One region of the Brachybacterium halotolerans subsp. kimchii genome, then DNA from elsewhere that is predicted to be linked to it. Evidence: riboswitches for the same ligand, from Rfam matches in the RefSeq annotation. Region 1 holds a riboswitch; each other region holds the start of a gene.

What was found. Region 1 has a riboswitch for thiamine pyrophosphate ahead of Bra3105_RS00390 (MFS transporter). Riboswitches for the same ligand answer to the same signal wherever they lie in the genome.
Region 2: another riboswitch for thiamine pyrophosphate. It lies ahead of Bra3105_RS13080 (TenA family protein); the one in region 1 lies ahead of Bra3105_RS00390 (MFS transporter).
Region 3: another riboswitch for thiamine pyrophosphate. It lies ahead of thiM (hydroxyethylthiazole kinase); the one in region 1 lies ahead of Bra3105_RS00390 (MFS transporter).
Region 4: another riboswitch for thiamine pyrophosphate. It lies ahead of Bra3105_RS04405 (ECF transporter S component); the one in region 1 lies ahead of Bra3105_RS00390 (MFS transporter).

The regions. Positions count from the first base shown of each region.
Region 1 is NZ_CP086254.1:73,879-81,188, forward strand. It holds tRNA gene Bra3105_RS00360 (tRNA-His) at 774-849, opposite strand; gene Bra3105_RS00365 (hypothetical protein) at 1,046-1,288, shown strand; gene Bra3105_RS00370 (hypothetical protein) at 1,301-1,894, shown strand; gene Bra3105_RS00375 (thiamine-binding protein) at 1,935-2,276, shown strand; gene orn (oligoribonuclease) at 2,316-4,238, opposite strand; TPP riboswitch at 4,300-4,392, shown strand; gene Bra3105_RS00390 (MFS transporter) at 4,384-5,793, shown strand; gene Bra3105_RS00395 (hydroxyethylthiazole kinase) at 5,790-6,737, shown strand; gene Bra3105_RS00400 (thiamine phosphate synthase) at 6,734-7,310, shown strand, end outside.
Region 2 is NZ_CP086254.1:2,907,388-2,914,697, forward strand. It holds gene Bra3105_RS13060 (S10 family peptidase) at 84-1,610, opposite strand; gene Bra3105_RS13065 (VOC family protein) at 1,771-2,199, opposite strand; gene Bra3105_RS13070 (MGH1-like glycoside hydrolase domain-containing protein) at 2,507-4,507, opposite strand; gene tenA (thiaminase II) at 4,562-5,221, opposite strand; gene Bra3105_RS13080 (TenA family protein) at 5,218-5,907, opposite strand; TPP riboswitch at 5,898-5,992, opposite strand; gene Bra3105_RS13085 (SLC13 family permease) at 6,086-7,261, shown strand; gene Bra3105_RS13090 (YetF domain-containing protein) at 7,274-7,310, opposite strand, start outside.
Region 3 is NZ_CP086254.1:1,332,658-1,339,967, reverse strand. It holds gene Bra3105_RS06015 (NAD(P)/FAD-dependent oxidoreductase) at 1-754, shown strand, start outside; gene thiD (bifunctional hydroxymethylpyrimidine kinase/phosphomethylpyrimidine kinase) at 924-1,832, shown strand; gene thiE (thiamine phosphate synthase) at 1,859-2,527, opposite strand; gene thiM (hydroxyethylthiazole kinase) at 2,524-3,492, opposite strand; TPP riboswitch at 3,573-3,668, opposite strand; gene Bra3105_RS05995 (MFS transporter) at 3,963-5,297, shown strand; gene Bra3105_RS05990 (TetR/AcrR family transcriptional regulator) at 5,392-6,123, shown strand; gene Bra3105_RS05985 (fluoride efflux transporter FluC) at 6,356-6,931, shown strand; gene crcB (fluoride efflux transporter CrcB) at 6,928-7,305, shown strand.
Region 4 is NZ_CP086254.1:971,239-978,548, reverse strand. It holds gene Bra3105_RS04425 (Fpg/Nei family DNA glycosylase) at 1-1,066, shown strand, start outside; gene Bra3105_RS04420 (GNAT family N-acetyltransferase) at 1,072-1,575, shown strand; gene Bra3105_RS04415 (ankyrin repeat domain-containing protein) at 1,640-2,125, opposite strand; gene Bra3105_RS04410 (ATP-binding cassette domain-containing protein) at 2,435-4,765, opposite strand; gene Bra3105_RS04405 (ECF transporter S component) at 4,762-5,466, opposite strand; TPP riboswitch at 5,542-5,648, opposite strand; gene Bra3105_RS04400 (hypothetical protein) at 5,929-6,507, opposite strand; gene Bra3105_RS04395 (M13 family metallopeptidase) at 6,515-7,310, opposite strand, start outside.

The sequences.
Region 1 (7,310 bases):
GAGGTGACGCCTGGAGTCTGTGATGCATTTCGTGCGTGTGCCCGTGAATCCGATGCGTTCGTTGTTCCGGGCGGGCGACCGAAATGCTTGCGGCGAGTCTAGCCCAGCACCGCCGGGGGAAATCGGTCGTGTCGCGCCGGTGTCACGGGGAGATCCCGCAGGCCGACGGGGGCCACCGCGGAGGACGGGTGGCGAGTGCGGGGCGCGGGGCCGGTGATCGCGGGGCGGGCCGCCGTCGGGTGCGGTGGGCGGACGCGGTATCACCCCAGGTGAGGAACATCGGCGGCCATGGCGTGCAGGTCGCGGCGTCGCGACCCGGCATCGACGGGTGCTGGTTTCTGGCCCGGCGAGGTGCGCGGAACAGGCTCGGACGGGGATCCGTGGTCGACTTCACCGCCCGAGGGAACGGACGCGGTACGTCAGGTGTACGGGTGGTGAACAGAATGCGGACGAACGGTAAGTGGATTGATGAGAGGTATGGAGGAAGAATGGAGGCCGTGTGAGGGTGCACCACCGTTCATGTGCAGGTCGAGGGCGTCCAAGAATTCGGTGCAGGGTGTTTTCTGCGCATCGATCATGAATTCGCTGAATCGGCATTCGAATGATTCCCGGGCAGCGGCGGGCAGTGGCGGGCTGCAGTGGGAGGCGGGAGAGGCGGCGTCGCATGAGAGCGGGGCGGCGGGTGCATGGGCTCGCTGGGCGCCGCCGGTGTCCACGACGATGTCCGGACAGCACTCCGGACAGAAAAAACGCCCTGTCACCAGGGCGTTTCTTGGGGTGATCGACGGGATTTGAACCCGCGACCGCCTGGACCACAACCAGGAGCTCTACCTACTGAGCTACGACCACCATGTGCGCTCCGAGGACCGCAACGAGAAGCAAGCATACCGGGCGTCGGCCCTGCTCCGCACCCTCGGACGGGGGTTCTCGCTGTGAGACGCCTTGCACTTCGCCGGCACGGCAGACTGGGGCATCGGTCCGGAGGACTCCGGGCCCGATGGAGCAGTCGGCCCACGAGCCGGCGGACAGACGAGGGGGAGCACACATGGGAGCGGTCGACGAGGGAGGATTCGCAGGGTGGGAGATCCTCATGCTGCTGGTCTTCGTGATGTTCTGGGTGACGGTCGCTGTCGTCGCGTACTGGGTGATCCGGTCCGCGGTGCGCGCGGGCGTGATCGAGGCCCACCGTCGGCTCGATGCCGAGAGGGATGCGGCCGCCCATCGCGGGGTGAGGCCGGCCCTGTCGCAGAGGCCCGAAAAGCAGGAGCCGGATCCCGCCTCGTCATGACAGGCTCGCCGCATGCTCCTGCTCGTGACCGGCTCCAGCTGCTCCGGGAAGACCACGGCGGCCTTCTCGTGCGCTGATCTTCCGCGCCTCGTGGTCCACGACAGCGACGAGCGCGGCGTGCCGAGCAATGCTGACACCGCCTGGCGCCAGCGCGAACTGCGCTGGTGGGTGCGCGAGGCGATCCGGCTCGAGGAACACGGTGTGGACCTGCTGCTCACGGGCCAGTCGCCGATCGGCGAACTGCTGGCGGTCCCGGAGGTCGCAGACCTGCGCGCGGCGGTCTGCCTCCTCGACGTCGCGGACGAGGAGCGCCGACGCCGATTGGCGGCCCGTGATCCCGGGACGTGGTCGCCGACGCAGGTCGACGCGTTCCTGGGATGGGCTCGCTGGCACCGGCGGCACGCCGCGGACCCCGCCCACGCCCCCGAGGTGATCGTCGCGACGGGCGAGCCGGGCATGCGATGGGAGCGCTGGCTGCCTCCCGCCGCGAGGCCGCGCGCGTGGCAAGTCGAGGTCATCGACACGACCGGGACACCCGTCCTGGACACGGTCTCCCGGCTGCGGGAGTGGATCTCGAGGAGCCGCGGGCCCGTCGTCAGCGCATGATCCGCTTGCCCGCGGGCCGATGGGGGAGAACAGTGGGGGCATGATCATCGCCTTCTCCGTCCAGCCCACCGGTGAGCCCTCCGATCCCGGCCTCACCCGCGACCTCGCCGAGGGATCCGACGCCGCGAGCGTCCACGACGCCGTCGCCGCCGCCGTCCGCGTGGTCCGGGAGTCCGGGCTCCCGAACCGCACCAGCTCGATGTTCACCGAGATCGAGGGCGACTGGGACGAGGTGATGGGCGTCGTGCGGCGCGCGACGGCCGAGGCCGGTCGCTACGGCTCGCGCGTCTCCCTCGTGCTCAAGGCCGATATCCGCCCCGGGCACGAGGGCGAGCTCGACGGGAAGATCGAGCGCCTCGACGCCGCCCTCGACCGGGGCTGAGGGCGGCGCCGCATGTGAGGGCGGCGCCGCCAGGCTGAATCAGCCGATCTCGTCGACCAGGCCGTCGCGGACCGCGGCGGCCATGGTCGGGGTGACGGGCAGTCGCGGGATGAGCGTGGCCTGGTAGGCGTGGTAGATGTCCGGCTTGCCCTCCCAGGTGCGCGCCTGGGGCTGGTTGCGCCGGTCCAGCTCGTGGTGCCAGCTGCCCCGCTCGGGATCCAGCAGGAACTCGCTGACGTACTCCCACCAGGCCTGGTAGCGGTCGGCCCACTTCCGGTCGCCCGTCACCTGGAACATCGCGGCCGCGGCGGCGGTCGCCTCGGCGGCGACCCAGTGCATGCGCTCGTGCACCACGGGCGTGCCGTCCCAGTCCACCGTGTAGGGGAAGCCGGGCTCGCCGTCCATGCCGAAGGCGTCGTCGGCCCTGCCCATGAGGGCGTTCGCGGCCTCGAGCATCCACTCGGGTGCCTCGCCGTCCTTCGCGAGCAGCGCGGCGCGCCCGTGCAGCACCAGGCGGGACCACTCGAGCCAATGGCCGACGGTCGCGCCGTAGGGGCGGAACGGATCGGCCGGCTTGTCCTCGTTGTAGTCGAGGATCGGGTTCCACGAGGTGTCGAAGTGCTCCGGCAGCAGCCAGTCCTGCTCGCGCGCGAACTCGTCGATCGCCCGGGTCATGATGCCCATGGCCCGGTCCAGCCAGCGGCGCTCCCCGGTGACGTCGGCCGCGGCGAGCAGGGCCTCGGTCGTGTGCATGTTCGCGTTGATGCCCCGGTACTCCTCGCAGACGGTGAAGGCGCGGTCGAAGGTGTCCACGCTCATCCCCGTCTCCTCGTCGTAGAACTTCTCGTCGAGGACGCCCAGGGCCTCCTCGAGCAGCTCCGCGGCGTGCGGGCGTCCGGCGGCGGTCGCGGAGGCGGCCGCGAGCACCACGAACGCGTGCGCGTAGGCCTCCTTGGCGTCGTCGATGACGGTCTCCCCGGCGATCTTCGAGAACCAGCCGCCGTGCTCCTCGTCCTTGAAGACGGTGCGCAGGGACTCGATGCCGTGGTCCACGAAGCGCCCGTACTCGGGGCTGCCCAGCATCGTGGCGAGCGCGAAGCAGTGGGTCATGCGGCAGGTCACCCAGAGCTCGGCCGGCTTGTCGCCGTCGAGCTCGCCGTCCTCGTCGAGCCAGCCGAAGCCGCCGTCCTCCCGCAGCGACTCGGCGCCGAAGACGAGGAGCTCCTCGCCCTCGGAGTCCAGCCAGGTGCGATGGGTGGCGCGCTGCAGCCACGGCACCGCCGGTGCGGAGGAGCCCGCGGCGCCTGCGGCCGCGTCGTCGGACCCGTCGGCGCTCTCGCCGTCGGCCGTGAGCTCGAAGGTGCGCGCGGCGGCCTGGGCCTGCGCGGTCGTCGGCCCCGGGTCGGCCACGAACAGCACCTCGCGGTAGTACTTGAGCTCCTGGATGGACTCGCGGATGTCGGCGAGGGCGCGGTGGCCCCCGTGCTTGGCGGGCGTGTTGTAGAAGACGCGGGGGAACCAGCGCTTGGCGAGCTCCTTGAGGCTCGAGACGTCGATCGTGCGGTAGGAGAGCCAGGCGGCGAACTCCGGCACGTCCTTGTCGAGGAACACGCGGTCGGTGCCCACGGAGTTGCCCGCGAGCGGCGCCTTGCCGGCCTCCGGGCAGTGCTCGCGCACGTAGGCCAGGCACTGCTCCTGCGCGGCCTCGAGGGTGATGCCCGCGTCCAGCTCCTCCAGCAGCCCGGAGTTCGTGTGCATGGTGCGCACGAAGTCGCCCATCTGCTCCAGCGCCTCGGCCGGGGGCCTGACGACGACGTCCACGCCCTCCCCGAGGATGTTGAGGTCACCATCGGTGACCAGGACGGCGATCTCGACGAGCGCGTCCTTCTCCTTGTCCAGTCCGGTCATCTCGCAGTCGACCCAGACGATGCGGTCGGCGGTTCCACGGTTCGAAGTGCTCACGTGGCAAGGGTAGTCGCCGCGGACGGCGCCGCGGCCCCGCCGGCGCCTCTGGAATACTGGCGCGCCGGACACGGGGTGCGCCGCGCGCGCTGAGATCACACCCGTGGAACCTGATGCAGTTCGCACTGACGAAGGGATGTCCGCCATGCGGTCACGTCTGCCCAAGAGCCCGCCCACGACTGTCGCCGCGGCCCACCCGCCGACGGCCGGTCCGACGCCGCAGCTGCCGCCCGAGGGCCGCGCCGCAATGCGCGCCGGGGTGGTCGGCAACTTCATCGACAACGTCCACGTGTTCCTGCCGCTCACCGCGCTGACCCCGGCGCTCGCCGTCGTCGCGGGCCCGGGGATCGCCGCCACCACGGGAGCGATCGTGGTGATCGCGATGATGCTGGGCAGGCCCGTCGGCGGCATGGTCTTCGGCAGGATCTCGGACCGCCTGGGGCGCACGCGCACCACGAAGGTCGCGATCACCGGCACGGCCGCCTGCGCCCTGCTGATCGCCGCCATGCCCACCCATGAGCTGCTGGGTGCGGGGACGATCGGTCTGATCCTCTGCCTGCGCTTCCTCGGCGGGATCTTCGTGGCCGGCGAGTACTCGGCCGCGATCCCCCTGGCCATGGAATGGTCGGCCCCGCGACGGCGCGGCATCATGAGCGGGCTCATCCTCTCGATGGCGCCGTGGGCGCAGGCCGCGATCGCCTTCGCGACCGCCGCGCTGCTGCTGGTCCTGGGGCCCGACGCCTATGCCGCCTGGGGCTGGCGCGCGCTGTTCGTGCTCGGGGCGCTCGCCTCCCTCGGCATGCTGGTCTACTACCGACGACGCGTGGTCGACGCGCCGATCGCCCGGCGCGAGCGCGAGCGGCCCCAGGGGCCCGAGCCGAAGGACGAGCCCGCCGTCACGGGCATCGCGGCCATGCTGCGCGGACGCTGGGCGCGCGCCTTCTGGCAGGTCTTCACCCTGATGACGGGGCTGTGGCTGCTCACGAACACGACCGTCATCATGCTCACCGCCCAGCTCGGCGAGGACACGGGCCTTCCGGCGACCAGCGTCTCGGTCGCGATGGGCATCGCCTCATGCGCGCAGGCGCTCGCGATGGCGCTCGCCGGGCATCTCTCCACGAGCACCGGAAGGCGCCGACTGCTCATCGGGTGGGGGATCGCGGCGACCGTGCTGGGCCCGGTGCTGTGGTGGACGGCGGTGGGCTCGAGCACGCTGGCCGGTGCGGCCGTGCTCGCCGCGGCGCTCCAGGTCGTCACCGTCGCCGCGTACGGGCCGGTCTCCGCCTACCTCTCCGAGCGCTTCCCGACGTCGGTGCGGTCCACGGGCTACGGGATGGGCTACAGCCTCTCGCTGATCCTTCCCGCGCTCTACCCGTTCTACCTGCCCGGGCTCTCGGCGCTGCTCGGGGCCCATGCGGCCGTGCTCGTCCTGCTCGCCCTCGGTGGGATCCTGCTGGTGATCGGGGCGGCGGCAGGACCCCGGCTGTCCGCGAGGGAGATCGACCGGGACCTCGACCAGGTGGCCGGGGAGCCGACGAGGAGGGCCGGGCGATGAGCGGGGATCCCGACGTTTTCGCGGGTCCGGACCAGCGCGGCGGCCCGGGCCTGCGCGGCGACACGGACCCGCGCGACGACTCCGACCTGCGCGCGGTCGCCCCGGTCATCGCCGAGGTGCGCCGTCGCCCGCCGCTCGTCCACTGCGTCACCGCGACCGTGTCGATGGGAATCGTTGCCGACGGGCTGCTCGCCGCGGGCGCGCGCCCGATGATGACCGAGACCGAGGCCGAGGCGCCCGTGGTCACCGGGGCGGCCGACGCGCTGCTCGTGAACCTCGGGACCCTCAGCACCGATGCGATGACGGGCATCCCCGCGACCGTCGCAGCGAGCATCGCTGCCGGTCACCCCTGGGTGCTCGACCCGACCGCGATCGGGCGCGCGCCCGTGCGCACGGCCCTCGCCCGTGAGCTCGTGGAGCTGCGGCCGGACGTGGTGCGGGGCAACGCCTCGGAGGTCCTCGCGCTGCGCGGAGGGCCCGGCGGGCGCGGAGCCGACGCGGCGGACGCGACCGAGAGCGCTCGCGGCGCCGCCGCCCGGATCGCCACCCTCACCGGAGGCGCCGTCGCCGTCTCGGGGCCGGTCGACTGGATCGTCGGTGCGGGTGCGGGTGCGGGTGCGGGTGCGGGTGTCGGGCCGGGAACGGATGACGAACCCAACACTGCGGGGATCGAGGTCCGACGGGGCCATCCGCTGCTCACGCGCGTCACCGGCACCGGCTGCCTGCTCGGCGCGCTCACGGCCGCCTGCCTCGTCGCGACGCGGCGCATCGGGACCGACGGCCCTGCGGTCCTCGCCGCTCGCGCCGCGACCGTATGGCTCGACGTCGCGGGGGAGAGGGCTGCCCGGAACGCTCCGCGGCCCGGCGCCTTCCGCTCCGCGCTGCTCGACGCTCTCGACGAGATCGGCGAGCACGCCCTGCAGTCCACCGAGGAGGAGTCATGACGCGCCCACCCACCGGACCCGCCGGCGCCCGCGCGAGGAGGCAGTCGCTCGACCTGCGCTGCTACCTCGTCACCTCAGGGACCGACCGGCACACCGTCGAGACCGCAGCCGCGGCCGCTGCCGCCGGAGCGGGGATCGTCCAGGTCCGCGCGAAGGAGCTCGAGGCGCGCGAGCTGCTGGATCTCGTGATCGCGGTGGCCCGCGCGGTGAGTGCGGTCGCACCCGCGTGCCGGGTGCTCGTCGACGACCGCGCTGACGTGGCCTTCGCCGCCGCGTCCCGCGGTGAGCGCGTCCACGGCGTCCACCTCGGTCAGGGGGACCTGCCGGTCACGGATGCGCGCACCCTGCTGGGATCCCGGGCGATCATCGGCCTCACCACCGGCACCCTCGACCTCGTCCGTGCGGCCGAGGAGCAGACGGAGCTGCTGGACTACGTGGGCGCGGGGCCCTTCCGGCCGACCCCCACGAAGGACTCGGGGCGCGCGCCGCTCGGCGTCGACGGCTACCGGGAGCTGCTCGCGGCCACGCGCCTGCCGATCGTCGCGATCGGGGACGTGACCCCCGACGACGTGC
Region 2 (7,310 bases), 1.2 Mb from region 1:
CCGCGCCGGTCTGCGGACCGTTCGCGCGTGTGAATGGTCCGCAGACCCGCGCAGATCCCCGCCCCGCCGGGGTCGCTCCCGGCTCACTCCCCGCGCACGAACCCCCCGAGGTGGTCAGCGAGGGCCACGCGGCTGGGCTCGTGGACGTACATCATGTGGCCGGCCTCGTAGTACTCGATGCGGATCCGCTCGCGGTAGTCGTCGGTGGGGATCGGCAGGTGCGCGAGCACGTGCTCGCTCGCGTGGAACGGGGTCGCCGCGTCGTGGTAGCCGTGGGCGACGAACACCCTCGTGGACGGCACCTTCCGCAGGACCCTGGCGAGGTCGGAGGCGACCTCCACGCTGCGGTTCTCGAACTCCTTGAAGCTCCAGGGATGCACCTTGGGGGAGAAGATCTCGTAGACCACGTCGGAGGTGAAACCGAGCTCGGCGGTCAGGTACTGGTTGATCGCCGCGGTGTACGCGGGGCCCAGCTGGTCGGTCGAGGGGTCGGTCTCCATGGTTCCCGCGTTGAGGTTGCCGGCGGGGGCGCTGAAGCGTCCGTCGATGCGGCCGACGATCCGGCCCTCCTCCCGCAGCACCTCCGCGAGGTACGCCATGTGCTCCACGCGCAGATCCGCCCGCTCCACCCAGTCGGGGCCGACGCCGATGAGCGCCGCGATCTGCTCGGCGGCCTCGCGCTTCTCCTCGGGGTCCAGGCGGTGGCCCTGGGCGAGGAGCTGCGGGTACTCGGTCTCGGCGAAGGCCTCCGCCTCGTCCACGACCTCGAGCAGCGAGCGGCCTGGATGCTTGCCGTGCGCGTGGGCGATCGCCGCGTAGGTGGGGAGGTAGTGCAGGTACGGGGCGTCGTTGCCGGCGGGGAAGTCCTCGGCGAACACGATCGTGGAGAAGTCCAGGACCGGGGAGAGCAGGGCGATGCCTGCGGGGGCGACGTTGAAGCGATCCACGAGGCGGCCCGCGACCGCGCTCGCCCGGGTGGTGCCGTAGGACTCGCCGGCGAGGTGCACCGGGGAGAGCCAGCGCTCGTTGCGCGTCAGCCAGTCCATGATGAAGTCCGCCACGAGGTCGCGGTCGGCCGTGATCCCGTGGTGGCGGTCGGGCTTCGCGCCGGGCGCGGGCCGCGAGTAGCCGGTCGACATCGCATCGACGACCACCAGGTCGGCGTCCTTCAGGATCGTCTCGTGGTTGTCGAGGAGGCCGAACGGCGGAGGGGTGAGGGCGCCGGCGTCACCGGAGTCGACGCGCCGCGGGCCCAGCAGGCCCAGGTGCAGCCACACGGTCGAGGAGCCGGGGCCGCCGTTGAAGGCGAACACCACCGGACGCTGGTCGCCGCGGCCGGTGGCGACGTAGCTGACGGCGAACAGCTCCGCGTAGGCGGTGCCGCGCGCGTAGGCCTCGCCCTCGGGCTCCTCGGTGAGCACGTGGGTGCCGGCGGTCGCCGTATAGGTGAGGGAGGAGCCGTCGGGCAGCTCGAGCAGATGGGCGGTGGTCTCCAGGCGGTCCTCGGGCTTCGGGGCGCTGCCGCCGCCCTCGCCGAGCGCGCCGGCCGCGGCCCCTGCGGCAGCGGCCTCGGTCGCGGTGGTGTTCGAGGGGCTGTGGGACTCGGTCATGGAGATCCTCCGCTGCGTCGTGGGTGGCCTCCGTCGATCGTACGGAGGGCAGCGGCCCCTGTGCACGGCCGTTCCCCGAGCTGTGTCGACCTGAGGCGGGCGCAGGGATGTGGTGACCACCGGAGGCCGGGAGGGCGTCCGGACTCGTCGCTCCGCGCGCTCAGCGCCCGTAGCGTCCGGCGAAGCGCTCGATCGCCTCTGCGGTGATGGGGCTGAACACGCCCACGAGGTTCTGGTCAGGGTCACGGAGGAAGAACACCCTGTTGCCCCACGGCATCAGTGCCGGCGCGGCGACGAACTCCATGCCCAGTGCGGCCAGACGGGCGTACTCGGCGTCGACGTCGTCGACGAGGAACTCGAGGATCGTCGACCTGTTGGCGCCCGCCTCGGCAGACCCCGGTGCGAAGAGCGGCACCGTGGCGGTGCTGCCGAGCGCGACGGTCGCGGTCGGGGTGAGGATCTCCGCGAAGACCGGCGCGGGACGCACCGCGGTCGCGCCGGTGAGCTGCTCGTAGAAGTCGACCATCGCGTCGAGGTCGTCGGTGATGATGCGGATCGAGACCAAGGAGGTGGCGTGGGAAGTCGTCATGGTCGCGACCCTAGAACGGATAGAGGGCGGAATCTGTCCGGTAATCGTGAGTACGTGTGCGCGTCCGGCCCGACTGCTCGTGTGCTGGCCCTCGTGGAGGGGGGATCCAGCCGGTCAGGTCCTCGCCATCCGGCTGGGCATGGTTGAGCAGACGGTGCGTCGCTGCGTTGCGCAGCCCATCCTCGACGCGCTGTTCCACTACCGTGCGATCGAGCCCAGCACTTGTGCGCTGCGCGTGGTCGGATGGGTGTGGGCCCGAGCGGATAGTAGGGCGGTGCGCTCGCGGACCTGTCGCTCGACTCTCCGTTCAGAGCACGTCAAGCGCGCCCGCCACGGGCACGGCGCTCGCCGCGGCCCACGCCTGCGGGCGGCACGAGGCCGGATAGGGGAGAGGCGCGGAGACCTCGTCGGCGCTCTGCCCGCCGAACAGCTCGGGGAGGCGCTGGTCGAAGGAATCCGCGGCCCGCAGCAGGCCGCGAGCGAGGACGCGCGCTTCGTCCTCGAAGCCGGCGCGGAGCATGCCGCGCAGGATGTATCCGGTGTCGTGCGTCCACACGCTGCCGCCGTGGTAGCGCAGCGGTCCGTACCCGCCGTTGTCGGTGGAGAGGGTGCGGATGCCGAAGCCCGAGAACAGGGGCGGGTCCATGAGGCGGTCCACGACCAGGCGCTCCTGGTCCGCGTCCAGCAGGCCGGTCGCCAGCAGGTGCCCCATGTTCGAGGCGACGCCGTCGACCGGGCGCTCGGCGCCGTCGAGGGCGAGCGCGGGGTACCGGCCGCGCGCGTCCTCGCACCAGAAGCGCGCGTGGAACGCCTCGCGCAGGCGGGTCGCGAAGGTGCGCAGGCAATCGGGGAGATGCGCGGACGACGGTCCCGTCGAGCCGCCGCGCTCGAGCAGGTCGGCGGCGTGCCGAGCGGCGGCATAGGCGTAGCCCTGGACCTCGGCGAGGGCGATCGCGCCGCTCGCGAGGGAGCCGTCCGCGCGGCGGATCGAGTCGTCGGAGTCCTTCCAGCCCTGGTTCGCCAGACCGTGCCCGCTCTCGTAGATGTACTCCAGCAGACCGTCGCCGTCGGCATCGGCGTGCTCGAGGAGCCAGCGGGCGGCGGCCTCGAGGTGCGGGAGCAGATCGGTGAGCACCGTGGCGTCGAGGCCCGCGTCGAGCGCGTCGTGCAGGAGCTCGATCCACAGGGGCGTCGCGTCGATCGTGCCGAAGTAGACCGGCGGCAGATGGCTCTCAGCCATCTCCATGCCCTGCGCGCGGACCTCGTGGAGGATCTTGCCGGGCTGCTCGGCCGTGTCGGTGACGATGCGGGTGCCCTGCATGCTCGCGAGCGTGCGCAGGGTGCCCTCCGCGAGCGTGGTGTCGACGGGCAGGGCGAGCGAGGCGGCGATCAGCGAGTCGCGGCCGAAGAGCGTGAAGAACCACGGGGCGCCGGCTGCGGCGAAGCTGCGCGCCGGATCTCCCGGCACCTGCAGGCGCAGCGCGTCGAGGTCCGCGAGGGAGCGGGCCAGGAGGTCGCGGGCGGCCCGACGCTCGGGGTCCGCGTCCGGCGCGGCGGTGAGCGCGACGCTTCGGGGCTCGGCGGCCTCGAACGGGACGTCCGGGTCGGTGAGCGCGAGCTCCCAGTCCGCCTCGGCGGTGCCGCGCGCCGGTGCTTCGAGGACACATCGCCAGGTGACGACGGGTCCGTCGACGTCCGGGACGAGCGTGCCAGTGCCGGTGCTCGCGTGGAGCACCGCCTCGCCCCGCTCACCGATCCGCCACCGCGCCGCACCGTCCCGGATGCGGGCCACGGGGCGGGCGGGGGCCTGCGCGAGCATCAGGCGCGGGTCCTTGACCTGCGACATCGTCGCGCTGTCGGTGACGAGCCCGAGGCGCAGGGACAGGGTGCGCGGGCGGTCGTCGTCGTTGCGCAGGCGCAGCGTCTCGCGGATGCCGCGGCCGGACGCTGTGCGCGTGCGCTCGAGGACCACGAGCGGGTCGCCCGGCAGATCGGGTGCGGTGACGACCCAGCGGAACACGACCTCGTGTGCGCTGCGCATCTCGGCGGGAAGGGGCGAGAGAGTGGGGTGCCCCTCGTCCTCGTCCTCGTTCTCGGCCCGTTCCTCGACCTCGCAGGTCAGGTCGGAGACGACGCGGGCATCGCCGAGATATATGCCCTGCGCACCGGCGCCCGTGATCGTGCCGTCGGGCGCCGACCAGGCCTGCAGCGGAGCGCGCAGCACCACGGCGAGGTCGTGGAGGAAGGGCTGGTGGTTCTCGACCTGCCGCGGCGCGGACGGGCTCGGGGAGGACGCGTGCGTGCTCACCGCCTCATGCTTGCACGCACGGTCTTCGTGCGCTCGGCGAATGCACGCCCGCGGTCAGCCCAGCGCCTGCTGCCAGAACGCGGCCTCCATGCGGGTGGCCGTGCGGAAGATCCGCTCGAGCCGCGCCCGCCGGCGGGCGGGAAGGTCGCCGCCGGCGAGCTCGTCGAGCCGCTCGGCGGCCGCGGCGGCGCTCGCCTGGAACTCCTGCCCCGCGTACTCGGCGATCCACTCGCCGTAGGGATGCTCGGCGTCCTCGGCGAGGCGCGGCGCGAGCGCGGTCCCGATCTCCGCATAGCCGATCGCGCAGGGGGCGAGGGCGACCTGCAGGTCCAGGGCGTCCCCGGCCATGCCGGTGTCCAGGACGAAGCGCGTGTAGGCGACGGTGCCGGGCTTCTCGTCGGCCGTCTCGAGCACCTCGCGGTCGATGCCCCACGACGCCGTGAGCCGCACGTGCAGAGCGGTCTCGGTGACGATCGCGGTCAGGGAGTCCGCGGCGGAGCGGATGCCCTGGAGGCTGTCGGCCTTGTACGCGGCCAGGGCGTTGGCCCGCGCGAATTGGAGGAGGAACAGGTAGTCCTGGACCAGGTAGTCCTGGAAGGCGGCCAGGGGGAGCGTGCCCTCGCCCAGCCGCTGCACGAAGGAGTGATGGACATAGGCGTCCCAGTCCTCGACGGCGGCGGCCTTGAGCTGGTCGAACAGGACGGAGGTGCTCATGCCGTCGCCTCCTCGCCGTCGGACTCGAAGGCCGAGTCGAAGAAGTCGTTCTCGAGCTCGACGGTGCGCGCGAAGAAGGCGCGCACGCGCTCGGGGTCCTCGATCTCGGCGGCGTCGAGCTCGGCGCGCAGGAAGTCCACGAGGTCGCGGAAACCGGGACCGTCGTGCAGGGAGATCCACTCGGCGTGGACGAAGCTCTCGGGCAGAGGAGCGGGCGCCCGGCTCGCCCAGTCCAGGTAGAGCCATTCGGTGACCAGCAGGACCGCGAGGATCGCGGCGTGGTCGCGGGTCTCCGCTGCCTCGCGGAACACGTCGAGGAAGCCGTCGGTGGCCGCGGTGTTCGGGATCCGTGCGCGCTCCTCCTCGCTCACCCCGAGCGCGTCGAGCGCCCGCAGGAAGTACGTGTTCTCGTCGCCGGCGACCTCCCCGGCGAAGCGCGCGAAGCGCAGGCGGGCGGCGGGGGTGCGGGCGGTCGCCAGTGCGGCACCGATCAGCTGCAGGAAGGCATCGAGGAAGCGATGGTCCTGCACGAGGTAGCGGGCCATCACCTCGTCCGGGACGGACCCTGCGCGCAGCTCGCGCACGAAGCGGTGGCCGACGGCGCGCTCCCACGCCTGGGCGTGCTGGCGGCGCAGGGACGCCGTGAAGGCGGCGCCCTCGGTGGACGGACGTGGGGCAGGTGTCATGGCGGCAATCCCTCCGCGAGTACGAGCTCGATCAGGTTCAGCGGGTGTGTTCTCAGCCCTGGTCAGGGCACCCCGTGCACTGGCGAGCGTAGCGCCGCCGCGTGCATCGGACGAGGTCGTCCCGCGCCGTGGGAGCGGCGGGCCCTGTGGACGGGCCCCGCGGTCTACGCTTCGCAGCATGCTCGGACTCCTGCGCAGGCGCGCCGGTGCGCTCGCGATCGGGGCGCTGGTCCTGGCCGCCGTGCTGTGCGTCCTCGGCGGCGGGCTGCCTTCGCAGGATCTCGCGGCGCTGATGGCGCGGGTAGCGCCCGTGCTCGGATTCGTCCTCGCGATCGCGGTGCTCGCCGAGCTCGCGCGCGAGGCGGGACTTCTGGACGTGATCGCCCACGGCCTCACCGTCCTCGCGCGTGGGCGCACCGCCGTGCTGTGGTGCGCCGTGTGCGCGCTCGCCGTGGTGTGCACGGCCTTCTTCTCCCTGGACACGACGGCACTGATCATGACCCCGGTGGTCGTGCTCACGGCCCGGCGCGTCGACGTGCCCGCGGTGCCCTTCGCCCTGGCCACGGTATGGCTCGCGAACACGGCGTCACTGCTGCTGCCGGTCTCGAACCTCACGAATCTGCTGGCCAGGGATGCCCTGGGCGGAGGCACCGCGGCGTTCCTCGCCCGCAGCGCCGTGCCCACCCTGGTCGCGATCGTGGGGTCGGTGGCCCTGCTGGCGATCCTCCATCGCCGGGACCTGCGGGGGCGCTTCCGGACCTCGCCCGCCCCGCAGATCCGTGACCGCGTGCTGCTGAGGGTGAGCGGGTGCGTGGTCGTGGTGCTACTGCCCCTTCTCGTGGTGGTCCCGGCGGTGTGGATCCCGGCGGGCGCCGCCGCGCTCGTGCTGCTGCTCGCCTTCCTCGTGCGGCGCCGCGAGGCGATCGGAGTGCACCTGGTGCCCTGGCGTCCGCTCGCGATCGCCCTCGCCCTCTTCGTGCTGGTTGAGACCACGCACGTGCAGGGTGCGACGTCGTTCGTACTGCGTGCGGCCGACGGCGGCGCGGGGCCGATGGGGCTCCTGCGCACGGCCGGCGCCTCGGCGCTCGCGGCGAACGAGCTCGACAACCTCCCCGCGTTCCTCCTCCTCGAGCGCGCGGCGGCGGACGACCCCGCCTCCACCATGGCCCTGCTGATCGGTGTGGACGTGGGGCCCCTGATCACCCCGTGGGCGTCGTTGGCCACGCTCCTGTGGCATCAGCGGATGCGGGCGATGGGCGTGCGGATCCCCTGGGTGCGCTTCATGGCGCTGGGCGCGGTCGCGGTGGTGATCACGGTGCCCCTGGCGACGCTCGCGCTGGCCGTCCTGGAGTGAGCGGGCGGGACGTCAGACGGTCCCGGGGGCCGACAGCAGGCGCTCGGGG
Region 3 (7,310 bases), 1.3 Mb from region 1:
GGGCGGCTTCGACCTCACCCTCGAGGACGGTCGCGCACTGCGCGCCCGGCGACTCCTCGTCGCGACCGGCGTGCGCGACGAGCTGCCCGCGATCCCGGGGCTCGCCCGGCACTGGGGCAGCGGCGTCGTCCACTGCCCCTACTGCCACGGCTGGGAGGTGCGCGACGAGCCGATCGGCATCCTCGCCTCGGGCCCGATGTCGGCGCACCAGGCGTGGCTGTTCCGCCAGCTCAGCGACGACATCGCCTTCTTCGCCCGCGGCACCGCGCTCGACGCCCGGACCCGCGCGAGGATGTCCGCCCGCGGGATCCGCGTGATCGACGAGGAGGTGGCCGAGGTGATCGCCGACGACGGAACGGACCCCGACGCCTCCGCCGTCGAGGGGGAGCGCGCGCCCCGCATCGCGGGCGTGCGCCTGGCGAGCGGGGAGGTGATCGCGCGCCGCGTGCTGGCCGTCGCGACCACGATGACCCCTCGCCTCGACGGGCTCGAGGGCCTGGGCCTGCGCGTGGAGGAGGTCCCGGGGATGGGAGCGAAGGTGCCGTCGGCGATGGCCGGGGTGAGCGAGGTCCCCGGCGTCTGGGTCGCGGGGAACGTCACCGACCCGACCGCGCAGGTGGGTGCCGCGGCGGCCGCGGGTGCGCTCGCCGGAGCGCACATCAATGCCGACCTCGCCACTGCCGACACCGACGCCGCGCTGCGCTCGCGCACGGTGGGCGAGGCCGCCGACGGGAGCCTCTCCCTGCTAGCGTGAGCGGCACCGAGGGGAGTCCCGGCAAGGGGCTGAGAGTCCACTGGTCACGCGATGCGCAGGAGCGCGAGGCGGCGACGGCGTGGAGACCCTGAGCACCTGATCCGGATCATGCCGGCGCAGGGACGGAACCGCTGAGCGCCCTCCCCGCCGGCCTCGTGGAAGAGGCATCGTGAGCACCAGCGCCCCCAGCCCCAGCGCCCGCAGCGCGAGCGCCCGCAGCGCCAGCGCGCCGTCCCCCGGCGAACCCGCCACCGGTCGCGTCCCCAACGTCCTCTCGATCGCGGGGACCGACCCGACGGGTGGCGCGGGCATCCACGCGGACCTCAAAGCCTTCGCCGCCCAGCGCGCCTTCGGGATGGCCGTGGTGACCGCCGTCGTCGCCCAGAACACGCAGGGGGTGCGCGGGGTCGTCGCGCTCGATCCGGAGTTCGTCGGCGAGCAGATCGATGCGGTCCTCGAGGACGTGCAGGTGGACGCCGTGAAGATCGGCATGGTCGCGAACGCCGCGATCACGGAGGTCATCGCCGAGCGCCTGCGCCGCCACGGCGCGCGCAGGATCGTCCTGGACCCCGTGATGGTCGCCAAGAGCGGCGACCGCCTCCTGGACGAGGACGCGGTCGACGCCGTGCGCGAGCAGCTCGTGCCCCTCGCCGACGTTCTCACCCCGAACCTGCCCGAGGCCGCGGTGCTGCTGGGGGAGGAGCCGGACTGGAGCGCGGCGGAGATGCGTCGGCGCGCCCACGACCTGCTGGCCCTCGGACCGCGCAGCGTGCTCCTCAAGGGCGGTCACCTCGAGGGGTCGCCCACCAGCACCGACCTGCTGTGCGGGAGCGAGGGCATCCTCGAGCTGCCCGCCCCGCGCATCGAGACCACCAACGACCACGGCACCGGCTGCACGCTCTCCGCGGCGATCGCCGCCCGGCTGCCGCGCATGCCCGTCGAGGACGCCGTGCGGGGCGCCAAGGAGTACCTCCACGGCGCGCTCGCCGCGAGCGACCGCCTCGACGTGGGCCACGGCCACGGACCCCTGCACCACTTCTTCGAGCTGTGGGACGGCGAGGGGACACCGGGGCGCTGACCCCTTCCCACGGGCGCGGGTCCCGCTCACTGATCCGATGCGGCTCCGCTCCAGGCCGCGCTGAGCACCCGTGCCGCGCGCAGGGGATCGTCGGCCGCGCAGACCGCCGAGACCACCGCGCAGCCCGAGGCGCCCGCGCGCCGCAGGGCCGGGACGTCGGCCGCAGTGATCCCGCCGATCGCGACGCTCGGCACCGGGGAGGCGGCCGCGAGCAGCGCGAACCCTTCCACACCGAGGGCCGGCGGATGATCCGCCTTGGTGGCGGTCGCGCGGATCGCGCCGATGCCCACGTGGTCGACGGTGCCCTCGGGCAGTGCGGCCACGGCGTCCAGATGCGCCGACGTGTTCGCGCTGAGCCCTATGGCGGCGTCGGGCCCGAGAAGTTCGCGGGCACGGCGCACGTCCTCGTCGCCCTGCCCCAGATGCACGCCGTCCACGCGGATCCCGCGCTCGCGCGCCGCCACGGCGGCGTCCACACGGTCGTTCACCAGCAGCAGCGCACGGGCATCGATCACCCGCGCGAGGCGCTCCAGGAGGCGCACGTGCTCGGCGAGGTCCGCGTGCTTCTCCCGCAGCTGCACCACGCGCGCGCCGCCCTCGACGGCGAGCTCGACCGTGCGCACGATGCCCCGCGCACCGCAGAGCGCGGCGTCGGTGACGAGGTACAGGCCGAGCTCCTCGCTCGAGGGCCTCACGCCGCCTCGCCCCCGTCGCCCTGATCCGCGGTGCCGCCGTGATCCCCGGTGCCGCCCGGAGTCACGGCGCCGACGTGCAGGCGGCTGGGCGCACGGAGCTCGTCCGGGCCGATCGCGGCGAGGGCGTCGAGCAGCCGGGGCGCGAAGGTGCCCGGCCCGTCGGCCCCGGAAGCAGCGCGCTCGGCCGCCGCGGAGTAGGCGGCGTGCGCGGCGACGACGGCCTCCAGCGCAGGTGCTCCCTCGCCGCGCACGCCCAGGAAGGCCGCGATCACGGCGCCCAGGGCGCAGCCCCCGCCGGTCATGCGGGTCAGCAGCGCACTGCCGCCGCCCACCTCCACGAGCGTGCTCCCGTCGGTGATGAGGTCGCGCTCACCCGAGACCGCGACCACGGCGCCGTGCGTGCGCGCGAGGCGGGTCGCCGCCGCGACGGCCGCGTCGATCGGGTCGGAGGAGTCGACGCCCCGGCCGCCGGTTCCCTCGCCGGCGAGGGCGAGGATCTCCGAGGCGTTGCCGCGCACGGCGGTCGGCCCCTGCGCCACGAGCTCGGCAGCCAGCGGCGTGCGCACCCGCAGCGATCCGATCGCGACCGGGTCCAGGACCCACGGCGTCCCGGCGCGACGCGCTCCCGCGACCGCCTCGTGCATGGCCTCGCGCTGCTCGGGCGCGGGAGTGCCCAGGTTGATGAGGAGGCCGTCGGCCACCGCGGCGAAGTCGCCGGCCTCGCCGACGATATCGACCATCGCCGGGGCTGCACCGATCGCGAGCACCACGTTCGCCGTCACGTTCGTGACCACGGAGTTCGTGATCGCGTGGACCAGCGGACCGCGCTCGCGCACCGCGCCCAGCAGCTCGCCGCAGCGGGCGGCGAGTCCTGCGGGATCGACGGGACCGACGGCTGTCGCGGGGCGCGCGGAGAGATCAGTGGCGACCTCGGGGACGCCGCCTGCGGGGGTTGCGGGGGCCATCGGGCTCCTCTCGTCGGGGCGAGGGGCCGGAGCGGCCGCGGCGGGTGGTCGTCGACGACCCTCGAGGATCGTCGGCACCCGGCCGCGGCTTCGGACATTCCCTACGCCAGCGCTGACTGGATCAGGTTCGACGGGTCTGCTCTCAGCCGCCATCGGCGGCACCCCGTGTCACGTGCCGACGAGCCTAGCGCGCGCGAAGGGAGGTCGGGGAACGCCGCCCGGCCCTCGTCGGCACGACGCACCGCACGTACGTGGTGCCGCGGATTCCCTGCGGTCAGCCTCTGTGATGTGCGGCACGGTGCGGCATCGGGCGTCCAGCTCAGGGTGCCGACCGGGCGTCCCGGACGTCCGTGCGGCAGGATGCGGCTCGACAAAATAGTTCAGACCAACTAATACTTTCGGGGCGGTCGCACGGACCGCACGCACACCGTCGCGAGCGTCGCCCGACGGTCATGACGAAGGAGTCTCCCGTGTCAACTGCCGCACCCGACCTCGAGGTCGACCCGACCGTCGACCCGACGGGCAGCCCCAATATCCTCGGCCCGCGACTGCGCGTGCCCGCCATGGGCATCAAGCCAGACCGGAAGAAGCCGATCTGGTATGTCATCGGCATCTTCCTGGGGCAGTTCGGCCTGTTCGTCGCCCTGATGGGGCCCGCGACGGTGTCGGTCCAGATGAAGGCCCGCACGCTCTCGGACATCCCGGCGGAGCAGGCCTCGATCGCGGCCGCCGCCCTCGCCCCGGGCGCGATCGCAGCGCTCATCTTCAACGCCCTCGGCGGACGCCTCTCCGATCGCACGCGATCGGGGCTGGGGCGGCGCCGACCATGGATCATCGGCGGGGCCTTCGCGATGTGCGCGGCGATCCTCATCATGGCGATCGCGCCGAACGTCGTGGTGCTGGCCACTGGCTGGTTCATCGCCCAGGCCTGCGCGAACATGGCGTACGCGGCATACACGGCCTCGCTCGCCGATCAGCTGCCGGACGAGCAGTACGGCAAGGTCTCCGGCATCGTGGGCATCGCCCAGAACTCCGCCATCATGGCCGCGACCTGGCTGGCCTCGTTCTTCGGCGGGACCATGGTGGGCCTGTTCATGATCCCCGCCGTGCTCGGCTTCCTGCTGGTGACCGTCTACGCGCTGATGATCCCGGATCCGGTGCTCAAGCAGAACCGCTACCCGTTCAACGTGCGCGAGCTGGTCACCTCGTTCTGGACCAACCCCCTGAAGTTCCCGGATTTCGGACTGGCCTGGTGGGGGCGCTTCATGATCATCCTGGCCTCCTACCTGTTCATCAGCTTCCGCGTGCTGTTCATGACCAACCACCTGGGGCTCGAGGACGCGGCGGCCGCCACCGCGGTCGCCACCGGCGTCACGATCTACACGGTGCTCTCCATGGTCGCCGGGCTGGCCGCCGGGTGGATCTCCGACCGGATCGGACGTCGCAAGGTGCTCGTGGCGGGGTCGATCCTCGTCTTCGGACTGGGCACCTACATGCTCGCCCACGTCGACTCGGTCGGCGGGTTCTTCCTGTGCGAGGCGATCATGGGCCTCGCCTACGGCACCTATCTCGCCGTCGACCTCGCGCTCGTCTTCGAGGTGCTGCCGGACCGCAAGACCTCCGGCAAGGACCTGGGCGTCTTCAACATGGCCAACGCCCTCCCGCAGTCGATCGCCCCGGCCCTGGGCGGGATGCTCCTCGCCCGCATCGGCGGGGGCACCGACTTCACGGTGCTCTTCGTGGCCGCCGCGATCTCGGGCGTCATCGGCGCTGTGCTCACGATGTTCATCCGCGGCGTGAAATAGTAGGGGCGACACATTGATGACGGGCCGGTGCGGCACGATCGCACCGGCCCGCTCTCGTCCCAGGTCGACGGAGACCTGTGCCGAAGGGGAGCCCATGAACACCGACCAGACCACGCGCGCCGCCGCGACCGCGAGCGCCGCCGAGGGGACCGTCGCCGCGCGCGAGCCGCGCGAGCACAGCACCGCCGAGGGGGCCGCCGCCGAGAAGCGTCCGGTCCGTCGGCGCCCGGGGCGGCCCCGCGGGCAGGACTCCGCGGTCGTCCGCGAACAGGCGCTGCGGACCGCCGTCGACCTCATCGCCCGTCAGGGCTTCGGCGCGACCTCCATGGCGCAGGTCGCCGAGGGCGCCGGGATCTCCCCGTCCGGCCTCGCCCATCACTTCCCCTCGAAGAAGGCGCTGCTGGGGGCCGTGCTCGCCCATCGCGACGCCGTGGACAGCGACCCCATGCCGCCCGAGGGATCCACGCCCTGGTCCGCCTTCGACCATCTCGTGCACGTGGCCGGGCTGAACATGCAGCGACGCCAGATCGTGCTCCTCTACGCGACGGTCACGGGCGAGGCCACCACCCCCGACCACCCCGCGCACGAGTGGATGCTCGATCACTTCGAGGCCGTCATGGAGTCGCTGACCCGCTGCCTGCGCCTGGACCAGGAGAAGGGGGACGTGCGCGAGGACGCCCCCGTCGAGCGCATCGCCCGGGAGACGGTCGCCCTCATGGACGGGCTGCAGCTGCAATGGCTCATCGACCCCTCGGTGGACATGGCGGAGATCCTCGGCGACCACGTCGCCCGGCTCAAGGAGGCCTGGGGGACGGGCCAGGACTGACGGCGCACCGGCCCGGTGAGCCGACGCTGTCGGCGGCGACTTGCCCCGTTCGGCCCGCGCGGCGTTCAATGGTGCGCGTCGGCCGCCCTCGGGCCCGCCGGCACGGCGGTGGGGCCCGCCGTACCCAACCTCGATGATCGACAACGGTCCCTGTTCGCTCCCGGAGCGCGCCCCTCGCGCGCCGGGATCCGGCGGTAGCGCGCGCCCGCCCGACTCTGAACAGGAGTGATCCGTGCCCCGACCCGAGGACCCGCATCCCGAGATCCCGCTCGACCCCGACGTTGAGAGTCCTGATCCGCAGGGCGGCACGACAGCGCCGAGCGACACCACTGCTCAGGGAAACACCACTGCACCCGACGTCCTCCTCCCAGCACGCGTCCGACCCCTGCACCTGCGACCGAGCTCGATCGCCCTGGTGCTGATCGGCGGGACGCTCGGCACGGCCGCCCGCGAGGCCCTGACACTCGCCGTCCCGGAGCTCGGCGGAGTGCCGATCGCCCTGTTCGCGATCAACCTCGCGGGCGCCTTCCTGCTCGGCATCCTCCTGGAGGCCCTCGCCCGCAGCGGGCCAGACCAGGGCGTGCGCCGCGCGCTGCGGCTGTGCGTCGGCACGGGAGTGATGGGCGGCTTCACCTCGTACAGCTCGCTCGCCCTCGCCGTCGATCAGCTCATGGCCGACGGGCGGGCCCTCGTCGGCGTGGCCTTCGGCCTGGTCAGCGTGGTCCTCGGCGTGCTCTTCGCCGCCGCCGGCATCCTGGCCGCCTCCCGGCGCACGTCGCGTCGGCCCCATGAGGAGGCCGCCCGATGAGCGCCGCGATCTTCGTCCTGCTCAGCCTCGCCGGCGGCGTCGGTGCGGTCGCCCGCTTCGTGGTCGACGGGATCGTGCGCTCCCGCGTCTCCGGCGCCATGCCCTGGGGGACCGTGCTCATCAACATCAGCGGGTCGCTGCTGCTGGGCCTGGTCACAGGGATGCTCGGCGCCCAGCTGCTGAGTCCCGAGCTGCAGGTGGTCCTGGGGGCGGGCTTCCTCGGCGGGTACACCACCTTCTCTACAGCGAGCGTCGAGACCGCGCGCCTGCTCCAGGAGCGCCGGGTGCTCTACGCCCTGGGGAACCTGCTGGGCTCGCTCGTCGTCGGCTCGGCCGCCGCTGCGCTGGGGCTCGTGGTCGGCGCGGCGCTCTGAGGTGC
Region 4 (7,310 bases), 900 kb from region 1:
CCTCACGGCAGGCTTCGGCGGACGCCGCGTGCGCACCTCGAGCCCGCAGGGACGGTTCCCCGACGCCGCGGTCATCGACGGCTGGGTGCTGGCCGGGGCCGAGGCAGCCGGGAAGCAGCTCCTCATCGCCTTCACCCCGGAGGAGTCCGTCGACGTCTCCGATCCGGTGACCCGCTGGGTGCGCGTGCACCTGGGCCTGTACGGCTCGTGGACCTTCGCGGGCGAGGAGGGCTTCGCGCTCGCTCACGCGATCGGCGCGCCGCGGGTGCGGATCGGCGAGCGGGAGACCCGGCAGGGCGGCGGCTCGGGAGCGGCCGACGGGTGCGACCTGCACGACGCCGCGACGGAGGACTGGCGCCGCCTGGTCCCGCGTCCCACCACGCGCCTGCGCATCGCCGGCCCCCACGGACTCGCCGATCTCACTGGGCCGACCGCCTGCGAGATCCTCGACGCCGAGGGCCGCGCCGCCGTGCTGGAGCGGCTGGGTCCGGACCCTCTGCGCGAGGACGCGGACCCCGACCGATTCGTCGAGAGGGTGCGGCGCTCCCGGACGTCGATCGGCGTGCTGCTGATGAACCAGGAGGTCATCGCCGGGGTCGGCAACATCTACCGGGCGGAGGCGCTGTTCCGCGCCCGCCTTGACCCCTTCGTGCCCGGCAAGGACCTCACCGAGGGGATGGTGCGCGGGATCTGGGACGATCTGGTGCCCCTCATGCGGTACGGCGCGCGCACCGGCCGCATCGTCACCACCGAGCCCGAGCACCGCGAGATCGAGGCGGTCATCCAGGAGCGCACCCGGGCGACGCGGCAGAACGGGGACGACGACCCGAGCGTCGTGCCCCGCGAGCAGTCCTTCTACACGTACCACCGGCAGACGCTGCCGTGCCGCCTGTGCGGGACCGCGATCCGGTCGACGGAGCTCGCCGGGCGCACGGTGTTCTGGTGCCCCCGCTGCCAGACCCGGCGCTCGCGCCGCGCGAGCTGGACCACGGAGCACCCGGCCGCCGCCTGGGCGGATCCGCCTGCCGCCGCCTGGGCGGATCCGCAGGACGGGCAGCTACGGTGATGGGCATGCCTGATCCCGAGACAGGCGGCGTGCTGCGCCGCGCCCACCTGCAGGAGATCGATCCGCGCACCGTCTACCTGCTCGCGAAGCTCCGCCAGGACGTCTTCACCCTCGAGCAGCACGCCGACGACGCCGACCTCGACGGCCGTGAGCTCGAGGACTCCACGGTGCTGCTGTGGATCGAGGTGCCGGACGCGGAGCCCGTCACGGGCGGGCTCGAGCGCCAGCCGGTCGCCCAGCTGCGCATCCTGCGTGACCCCGACGGCACCGTGCACATCGGCCGCGTGGTGGTGCGGGCGGACCGTCGGCGCGACGGATTCGGTCGACGCCTCGTGTGCGCGGCCCTCGACGTGGCCCGCGAGATCGCACCGGAGGCGGTGGTCGAGATCGGCGCCCAGGCGTACCTCGAGCGCTGGTACGGGAGCATGGGCTTCGAGACCACCGGGCCGCTGTTCCTCGAGGCCGGCATCGAGCACGTGCCGATGCGCTACGTGCACCCGCAGGACTGATCCGCGGGCAGAGCGAGGGGCGAACCGGCGGGCCTGAGCGGCGTACGCCGGTGAGGCGCCGCGATCAGGCGCGGGGCGCCTTCTCCTCGATGAGCCGGCCCATCTCCTCCCGGCCGAAGAAGGCGACGGAGTCGCGGCCGCTCGGGGTGCCCGCATCGGGATCCGCCCCGGCATCCAGGAGCGCGGACACCACGTCGTCGTACCCCTTGAACACGGCGCCCGCGAGCGGCGACTGCTGGCGGTCGTTGAGCTGATCGACGTCCGCCCCGCGGGCGGCGAGCTCACGCACCAGGTCCGCGTGACCGTGGTACGCGGCGAGCATCAGCAGCGTGTTGCCCCGCGAGTCCCGCATGGCGACCGGCGCCCCCTGGTCCAGCAGCGGCAGGAGGGCGTCGCCCCGGCCCTCACGGGCATCGTCGAGCATCCTCCGGGCCAGCGCGAGCACCTGCTCGTCCTGCTCCTCGGAGGTGAGCGGCGATCCGGGCTGCGCGGAAGCTGGCTGAGAGGAGTCGGGCTGCGGGGGATCGGGCTGCGCGGCGTCGGAAGTCATGCGCACCAGGGTAAAGGCCCGCACGACGCGGCGACCACACGGAACGTCATCCGTCGTCGACTGCACTGCGAGCGGCGGGCGAGGCGGGAGGACGGATCGCCGGCTCCAGCCGCGCGATCTCCGGGGTCTTCGGTGCGTGCGTGCACTTCGCGTAGTCATAGGTCGGGTCACCTCATATATGACACGTCACCCGACCTCCTGCTACGCGAAGTGCACGGGCTGTTCGCGGACCTCTGCCCGCCGCGGCCGGGCCCCGGGGCTGCGTCGACGTCGAAGGGCGTCGCTGCCCGCGTCGACGGGGCCTGCCCGTCAGCCGCCCAGCACCGTCCGCAGCACCCAGGGCGCCACGAGCAGGAGCACGGCGGCGGCGAGCCCCACGAGGTCGCCCCTCGTGAACGGGCTGGGCAGCGCCCAGGTGCGGTGCTGCGCGGTCGCGAAGCCGCGGGCATCCATCGCGAGCGCCTGCTGCTCGGTGGCCCGCACCGCGTCGACCAGGAGGGCGAGGGTGCACGAGGCCAGCAGCCGCACGAGCGCCGCGCCCGAGCGCAGCGGATGGCGCAGGTCGCGCCGCGCCCCGAGGCCACGCAGGCGGCGACTGGTCATGATCCGCTCCCAGACGTCGGCCGTGAGCCCTGCCCGCAGAAGACCCGCGACGCTCGCCGCGACCGGCCGACCGGGCAGACGCAGCCTCCCGCCGAGGGCGTCTCCGAGCCGCGTCGGGTCGAGGGAGGCGAAGATCAGCACGCCGGGAGCCACGAAGTATCCGATCCGCAGGGCCTCCTTGAGACCCAGCAGCCACGTGGTCCCGGAGAACACGGGCAGGGGAGAGGCGAGCACCGTGGACCAGCAGAGGCCGACCGCCGCGAGCGCGATCGGGATCAGACGCAGCGCCGTGCTGCGCACCCCGCGCACGGCGAGCGGTGCGAGGACCGCGACGAGCACGCACGAGAGGAGACCGAGCTGCCAACGGTCGATCGCGAAGGAGCCGACGGCCGCTGCCACGGCGATCGCGATGGTGGTCAGCGGGTTGAGCGTGTCTGCGGGGGCAGGACGGGGACGGTGGGGCGGACGGAGGGTGGTGTCGTACGTCGGTGTCGGTGTCGAGTCGCGCGCGGCGCCGGGCACAGCCGACTCCGGGGCGGTGGGAAGCGTGTCGTCGTCGCCCGTGCTCACGTGCTCCGCGAGGTCCAGGCTCACGTGCGCGCGCGTGATGAGATCGGGGTCGTGCGTCGCGGCCAGCACCGCGCAGCCGCGCGCGGTCGCCTCCCCGAGCAGGGCGAACAGCTGGGTGCGACGCTCCAGGTCGAGTCCCACGGTGGGCTCGTCCAGCACGAGGAGGGCGGGTTCCTGGGCGAGGGCGGCGATGATCGCGAGGCGTCGTTGCTCGCCCCCGGAGAGCTCGAAGGGCTGAGCGTCCGAGAGGTGCGCGAGGTCGGCGCGCCGCAGCAGGCTCTCGGCGAGTTCGGAGTCGTGCGCCCAGGGCGAGGCGGTGACCTCAGCGCGCACGGTGCGGGCGACGAAGGAGTGCTCGGGCTCCTGAGGGACGAAGGCGATCTTGGTGGGCTCGGGATGTTCGAGGTGTCCTCCGGCCGGATCGGCGAGGCCCAGGATCGTGCGCAGCAGCGTGGTCTTGCCGCTGCCGCTCGGCCCGGTGAGGACCGCGACACATCCTGCGGGGACGGCCAGGTCGATGCCGTCGAGGAGGGGCGAGGCGATGGTCCGCTTCCCCCGGGCTTCGTCCCGTCGTCGCCGTCGCGCGATCGAGACCTTCGAGAGCGACAGCACCGGTGCGCCGCACGTGCCGGATGCGCGCGCAGGGGCCGGCATGGCGGCCGGGTCGGGAGCGGCGGCCGGGTCGGGCATGGCGGCCGGATCGTGCTGCTCGAGGACGTCGTCGGGAGCACCGTCCGCGAGCACGTGCGCCTGCGCTCCGAGCACGATCACGCGGTCCACGTGCGGGGCCCAGCCCTCGGCGTCATGGTCGGCGACCACCAGGGTGCGATCTCCGACCGCATCCAGGATCGCGGCGCGGACCTCGCGGGCCGTCGGCCGATCGAGCATGCTCAGCGGCTCGTCCAGCAGCAGCGCACCGGGGTCCAGGGCCAGGGAGCCGGCGAGGGCGAGCCTCTGCTGCTGCCCGCCGCTGAGATCCCACGGCGACGTCGCGGCGTCCAGCCCGACGCGCGCCGCGTGCAGGGCGGAGGTCACGCGGCGCTGGATCTCCTCGCGGTCCAGCGCCGCGTTCTCGGGACCGAAGGCCGCGTCCCGGCCGACGCTCCCGCCGATCAGGGCGTGCAGCGGCTGCTGCAGGAGCAGTCCGCGCTCGCCCGGCCGGGTGGGGCCGGTGGCATCACCCGCGAGGTCGCCCGTGCTGGTGTCGAGCAGGCCCGTGAGGGCCCGGAGCACCGTCGACTTGCCGCCGCCGCTGGGCCCCGTGAGCAGCACGCGCTGGCCGGCCGGGATGTGCAGGGTGAGGTCGTCGATCGTCGGGTGGGAGCGGGTCGACGGGGTCCAGGTGACGGCCTCGAGAGCGAGCGGCACGGCGGCGTCGGACGCGGGACCCGTTCCGTCGGGAGCCGCGTCGCCGCGTGCCACGTCGGATCCGGAGCCCGTCCCGAGCACCGTCGGCCCCGCGCTCATGCGCGCGACCGCCGTCCCCACTGGCGCCCTGCCGGGAAGGCGCTCAGGGCGCCGGTCGCACCGAGGGCGCGAACGATCAGCCACCCCAGCACCCCGCACAGCAGCGCGCCGGAGACGATGAAGAAGCCCAGCAGCGCCCAGGCTGAGGCCCAGGACCACTCGGGGTAGTAGGAGAAGCGCTCGTACACCCATTCCAGGATTCCCGAGAGTGCGCCGCCGGCGATCGCCACGGGCAGGGTGAAGCGGCGGTAGGCGGTGACGAGGAACGCGATCTCGACGCCTCCGCCCTGCAGCAGGCCGCTGACCACGGTGCCGATGCCCCACTGCCCGCCGAGGACCATCTCGAGGACGGCGGCGATGACCTCCGCCAGCACGGCGGCGCCGGGACGGCGCACGATGAGCATCGCCACCAGCGCAGGCAGGAACCACACGCCCGCGAGCAGCCCCACCGACGGGGGCAGGACGGCCTGCAGCGGGGTGAAGAGCGTGTACACCTGGCCCCAGGCGAGGAACACGAAGGCGAAGACGACGCCGATCGCGACCGTCAGCACGAGGTCCACGGTGCGGTAGGCCGGCAGCGGCCGACGTGCGAGGGCGCCGCTCGCCGGTGCTGGTGCCGGTGTCGGTGTCGGGGACGCGCCGGTCGCCGCGGTCTTCTCGGCGCGCGCGGACGAGGCGGCGGGGGTGGAACTGGTCGACATCTGGTTCTCCTTCCGATGCGGAAGGGGCCGCGAGGCCCGTCGGCCCCGGATGCAGTCATCCGGCGCGGCGGACATCGCAGAAGAATCCCGACTCCCTACGCCGGTCTGAACCGGATCAGGTTCGAGGGTCTGCGCTCTGTGCGCACTCTCAGCACCTCTGCGGTGCTCCCCTGTCTGTGGATGTCAACGTCGATGATATCGCGCAGGGCGGTCGGTGCACCCTCGGAATGTGCGCCAGATCGCCAGGGTCGGCCGACGCCCGACGGCTCGTGCGAGGCGACGGGATCCGACGGTCCCGTCCCGACCGGTTCCCGAACGGGCGAACGGGCGAAGGGGCGAACGAGAGCGAGAAGTACGAAACGGTTGCCAAGAGCGCTCTTGGCAACCGTTTCGTACTTCTCGCGACGCAGACGGGGCGCGGATGGGCCGAAGAGCGGTCGGCGGGGCTTCAGCGCGCGCGGATCAGCGGCGGGCGCGGATGGCCTGGTCGATCGCCTCGGCGGCGGCGCGGGGATCGTCGGGGGAGAGCAGGAAGTGGGTGCCCTCGCGGCCGATGATCTCCACGAGCGTCCCGGGGCGCGAGACCATCAGGCGGTACGAGGACCGCTGCTCGCCGGTGGTGAAGACCTTGCGGCCGGGCAGCGCCTCGATGCTCCCGCTCTCGGGCGAGATCACGCGCCCGCGGCGCCAGCCGAGCCCGCCCACCGTCGCGCCGAGCGATTCGCCCGGGATGCGGCGCAGCTGCACGGTGCGGAAGTCGGCGACGGGCCAGGCGGGGCGCGGCAGGAAGCCTCCGAGGCTCACGGTCACCCCGTCGCCCTCGACCACGAACCGGGTGGACAGCCGCATCCACGACCAGAAGGCGTACACGAGCACGGCCAGGGCGAGCACCAGGCCCAGCACGACCGTCTCGCCCCGCGCCCAGGCGAGCGCATACCCGGCGATGCCGACGCCGATCACGACGCTCATGCCGATGCGGGTCCAGCCCACCGCGCCGGGCGTCGTCCGCCCCACGTGGAAGGGTGCCTCGGGCCTGCTCACGCCGTCCTCACCAGATGCTCACGCGGTCTTCGGGCGCGCGGTACATCGCATCGTCCTCACGCACGTCGAAGGCCGCGTGGAAGGCGTCGAGGTTGCTCGCGATCGCATTGCAGCGGAACTCGGCGGGGGAGTGCGGGTCGATCGCCAGCATGCGCGCCGCATCCTGCGCGCGGGACTTCGCGCGCCACACCGTGGCCCAGGACCAGAACACGCGCTGCAGTCCGCTCATGTCGTCCAGGCGCGGCGGGTTCCCGCCGGAGCGCGCGATGTAGGCCTTGATCGCGATGGTGAGCCCGCCCAGGTCGCCGATGTTCTCGCCGATCGTGAGACTGCCGTTGACATGGGGCAGCTCGCCGCCGCCGTCGGTCGCGCCGCTCGCGGCGGTCGCATCGTCCGCATCGTCCGCACCGGTCGCGTCAGACGCCTTCGCCTCAGCCTCCACCTGCTCGCGCAGCACGCGCGGGGTGAGGGCGTCGAACTGGTCGATGAGCGCACGGGTGCGCTGCTCGAAGGCCTCGCGGTCCTCGTCGGTCCACCAGGAGCGCAGGTTCCCCTCGCCGTCGTACTTCGAGCCCTGGTCGTCGAAGCCGTGCCCGATCTCGTGGCCGATCACGGCGCCGATGCCTCCGAAGTTCACGGCGTCCTCGGCCTCGGCGTCGAAGAACGGCGGCTCGAGGATCGCGGCGGGGAAGACGATCTCGTTCGCGCCCGGGTTGTAGTAGGCGTTGACGGTCTGCGGGGTCATGTGCCACTCGTCGCGGTCGACGGGCCCGTCGAGCTTCGCGAAGTCGTGGGCAGCATCG